DNA from 2 places in the Streptomyces sp. NPDC059900 genome. Region 1 is predicted to be linked to the other one. Evidence: riboswitches for the same ligand, from Rfam matches in the RefSeq annotation. Region 1 holds a riboswitch; the other holds the start of a gene.
The links. A riboswitch is a leader RNA that binds a small molecule or an ion and turns the genes downstream of it on or off. The one in region 1 is predicted to bind cyclic di-AMP.
Positions count from the first base shown of each region.

Region 1 (2,193 bases):
AGTCGGCGTGCGACCCGCCGTTCAGGATGTTCATCATCGGAACGGGCAGCAGGTGCGCGTTCGGGCCGCCGAGGTAGCGGAAGAGCGGCAGGTCGGAGGCCTCCGACGCGGCGTGCGCGACGGCGAGCGAGACGCCGAGGATGGCGTTGGCGCCGAGCGAGCCCTTGTTGTCGGTGGCGTCGAGGTCGAACATCGCCTGGTCGATCAGGCGCTGCTCGGTGGCGTCGTACCCGACGAGCTCCGGGCCGATCTGCTCGATGACGGCGAGGACGGCCTTCTCGACGCCCTTGCCCTGGTAACGGTTGGGGTCACCGTCACGGAGTTCGATGGCCTCGAAAGCACCGGTGGACGCACCGGACGGAACGGCGGCACGACCCGTGCTGCCGTCGTCGAGGCCGACCTCGACCTCGACCGTGGGGTTGCCTCGGGAGTCCAGGATTTCCCGGGCTACGACGACGTCGATGGACGGCACGAGCATCTCCTTCTGGGATGTGACGCGAGTACGCGGGGCGTCGGCCCCGCGGACACGAGCCTAACCGGCTCCCGGACAACAGCCAGCCGACCGACCGTCCTGTGGACAAACCGAGAGCAAAATGTTTACGAACGGAACAAACATACCCCGCCCCCGGTGCGTACGGGGGATACGCGCACCGGGGGCGGGGTGGACCCGTGGGGACGGGGGCGGGCAGCAGCTACCGCTTAGCTGAGGTGGAGCTGCTGACCGGGGTAGATCATGTCGGCGTTGTCGATGATGTCGCCGTTGAGCTTGTACACCTTGTGCCAGCCGCCCTTGACGTTCTTCGCCTCGGCGATCTTGGAGAGGGTGTCACCCTTCTCGACCTTGTACTCGCCGTCGCCCTTCTTGACCTTCTTGCCGGTCGGGGTCTCGACGGTCTTCTTGGACTCGGTCTTGGGCGCCTCGGCCTTGGGAGCGGCCTTCTGCTGCGGCTGCTCGGTCTGCGGCGTGGGCTGGCTCTTGGGCTGCTCCTGGGTCTGCTGCGGGGCGCTCTCCTGCGCACCGCCACCCTCGTTGGAGGCGCCCGAGAGGCCGACGCCGCAGCTCGGCCAGGCACCCTTGCCCTGACCCGCGAGAACCTTCTCGCCGATCTCTATCTGCTGGGCCTTGGAGGCCTTGTCCGCGCTGGGCGCGTACTTCGTGCCGCCGTACGCCGCCCAGGTGGACGACGAGAACTGCAGGCCGCCGGTGTAGCCGTTACCGGTGTTGATCGACCAGTTGCCGCCGGACTCGCACTGCGCGACGGCGTCCCACTCGGAGTTCGTCGCGGCGGATGCCTGGCCGGCCGCCATCAGCGGGGCTGCGACCGCGACACCGGTGACGCCGGCGAGCGTGGCGACACGGGTGGCCTTGGACGGGCGGCGGTGCTTGCCCTTGCTGGAAAACAGCATGAGTGATCCCCTCACCGACGCCTGCGAGGTGAGCTGTCGGGTTCGGGCCGATGAAGTTGCCCGGCCGCGCTTCTGTGAGCGCGGCTTAACCCCTAGCCGTTTCCGTCCGTCTCCCCGCCTCGCTCTCACGAGGCCGTTCAACGGCCGGTCCGGGCGGAAACCTTGGGTCCCCCGCTCCTGCCTACGGCGCTTGCGCGACGACTGTTCCCGAACGGCCGTTGGCAGGACTCGGCGTACCGACCGGCGGGGCCCGCTGTGGCGAGCGGTCACGACCGTAGGCATGCTCCCGGCCGAATTCCAAAGACGATCAGGGCCTTTGAGACCCATGTCTCACTTGCGCCAATCTGGACATCAGGCGCAAAGCGACTCGCCAACTACCCCTACTTTTCGCCCAAATCGAGGCTCTGACCGGGAAGGATGAGGTCGGGGTCGGAGCCGACAGACTCCTCGTTCTCGGCGTACAGCTCGGTCCACCCGCCCCGCACGTCGAGGTCGTCGGCGATGACCGAGAGGCTGTCTCCGGAGCGGACCGTGTACGTCCCGTCGGAGCCGTCCTGCTGGCGCTCGTCGCCACGGGAGGCGTGCCGGCCCGAACCCTCGCGGGAGGAGTCCTCCGCGGCCTCGTCGTCCGCGCTGCCGCCGCGGTGGCGGCCTTCGCCGTCACCGGCCGAGGGGGTGGCGGCGGGCGAAGTGGCATCGTCACGGCCGGACTTGGCCGAGTCATCCGACTTGCCCGACTCGCCCGGCTCGTCGTGATTCTTGTCTCGCGCCTCGTCGTCGGCGCGG
Region 1 covers NZ_JBNNJZ010000228.1:961-3,153, reverse strand. The annotation lists gene eno (phosphopyruvate hydratase) at 1-472, opposite strand, end outside; gene ACQKIP_RS25825 (transglycosylase family protein) at 700-1,407, opposite strand; cyclic di-AMP (ydaO/yuaA leader) riboswitch at 1,411-1,606, opposite strand; gene ACQKIP_RS25820 (transglycosylase family protein) at 1,788-2,193, opposite strand, start outside.

Region 2 (2,193 bases), on a different contig from region 1:
CTGGGCGTGGTTGGTGTCCTGGTACTCGTCGACCATCACGTGCCGGAAGCGGCGGCGGTAGTGCTCGGCGACGTCCGGGAACGCGCGGAACATGTGGACCGTCGTCATGATCAGGTCGTCGAAGTCGAGGGCGTTCGCCTCGCGCAGCCGCGACTGGTACATCGCGTATGCCTGGGCAAGCGTCTTCTCGAAGCCGTCGGCGGCCTGACCTGCGAAGGTCTCCTCGTCGATCAGCTCGTTCTTCAAGTTCGAGATCTTGGCGCTGAAGGACTTCGGCGGGAACTTCTTCGGGTCGATGTCCAGGTCACGGCAGACCAGTGCCATCAGGCGCTTGGAGTCCGCGGCGTCGTAGATCGAGAAGGAGGACGTGAAGCCGAGCTTCTTCGACTCGCGGCGCAGGATGCGGACGCACGCGCTGTGGAAGGTCGACACCCACATCGCGTTGGCCCGCGGGCCGACGAGCTGCTCGACGCGCTCCTTCATCTCGCCGGCGGCCTTGTTCGTGAACGTGATCGCCAGGATCTGGCCCGGGTGCACGTGCCGCTCGGCCAGGAGGTGCGCGATGCGGTGCGTGAGGACCCGGGTCTTGCCGGAGCCCGCGCCCGCGACGATGAGCAGCGGGGAGTCCGCGTGCACGACGGCCGCGCGCTGGTTCTCGTTGAGACCGTCGAGGAGGGCCGCCGGGTCGATCACGGGGCGCGGGGCGCCGCCGCGGTAGTGCGCGTCGCGCGGTGCGGGCGCGTCGAACTTCCCGTCGAACAGATCATCCGGAATGGATTCCGGAGCGCTGTCCTCGGGCGGTGGCGGGGGCTCTTCCTCCGAAGCCCGCGAGGGCTTGAGGTCCGCCAGGAAGCTGTCATCAAAGAGGCTGCTCATCGCCTCCCGAGTCTAGGCGGCCCCACTGACAACCCGCCCCGGGTTCCGGCCACGTCACTCAGCCTACGCCCTGCCCGCGGACGATTACTCTCCGCTTAGGCGCGACGTGCCCGCGTCAAGAGCTTCGTAAAGTAACGAAAATGTATCGGGCATATCGAACATCAACCTTCACACGGACCACACGAGTTGGCTAGCGTGCTGCGCGGGCTGCTCGTACTCCCACCGGCGAACCCCGCCGGTAACGTGTGGCCTCCGCCGAGTTCGATCTCCTCGGAGCCGGGGACCCACGATGAACTTGGGGTGAATCGGTCCCGTACGCAGTACGGGACTGTAGGGCAACCTTCCGGAACCACCCGCCCGAACCCGACAGCTAACCCGGTAGGCGGTCTACGGAAGGAGTCGCCTCCCTTGGCGTCGCACCGCAAGCCGCGGACCCGCATTGCCGCCCTACGCGCCACTCCCGCCCTCGGCATCACGACGGCGGCCCTCACCTCCGTGGCCCTGCTGTCACAGAGCGCGCAGGCGGCACCGTCCGCACCGCAGAAGCCCAGCCTCGAAGAGGTCCAGAAGAAGGTGGACGACCTCTACCACCAGGCGGGCGTGGCCACACAGAAGTACAACTCGGCCAAGGAGCGCACCGACAAGCAGCGCAAGAAGGTCGACACCCTGCTCGACGACGTGGCCGAGCGCACCGACAAGCTGAACGAGGCCCGCCAGGAGCTGGGCTCGTTCGCCGCTGCGCAGTACCGCACCGGCGCCGTCTCCGAGACCGCCACGATGATGCTGGCCGACGACCCGCAGGGGTACTTCGACCAGAACCATCTGTCGGACCGGCTGACCGCGCGCCAGAAGAAGGCGGTCGACGACTACCAGACGAAGCAGGCCGCCGCGACGAAGCAGCGCACGAAGGCCGCCAAGAGCCTTCAGACGCTGAGCGACTCGCGGGACGACCTCAAGACGAGCAAGCAGGACGTCCAGGAGAAGCTGGGCAAGGCGCGCACGCTGCTCTCGGAGCTGACGGCCGAGGAGAAGGCGCGGCTCGCGGCGATCGAGAAGAAGAAGGAAGAGGCGGCCAAGCGCAAGGCCGCCGAGCTGGCCCGCAAGCAGGAGGCCGAGGCGGAGGCCAAGCGCAAGGCGGCTGAAGAGGCCGCCGCCAAGGAGCGCGAGAAGAACAAGGAGACCCCCGACTCGGGCTCCGGTTCCGACACCGGCTCCGGCTCCGGCACGGGCTCCGGCGGCACGGACGGCGCTTACGCGACGAAGGCCGCGAAGGTCATCAACTTCGCGGAGGCCCAGATCGGCAAGCCGTACGTGTGG
Region 2 covers NZ_JBNNJZ010000119.1:317-2,509, reverse strand. The annotation lists gene pcrA (DNA helicase PcrA) at 1-876, opposite strand, end outside; cyclic di-AMP (ydaO/yuaA leader) riboswitch at 1,120-1,276, shown strand; partial or broken gene ACQKIP_RS18285 (NlpC/P60 family protein) at 1,285-2,193, shown strand, end outside.
Region 2: it holds a riboswitch for cyclic di-AMP, as region 1 does, so the genes downstream of both, ACQKIP_RS18285 (NlpC/P60 family protein) here and ACQKIP_RS25825 (transglycosylase family protein) in region 1, are expected to answer to the same signal.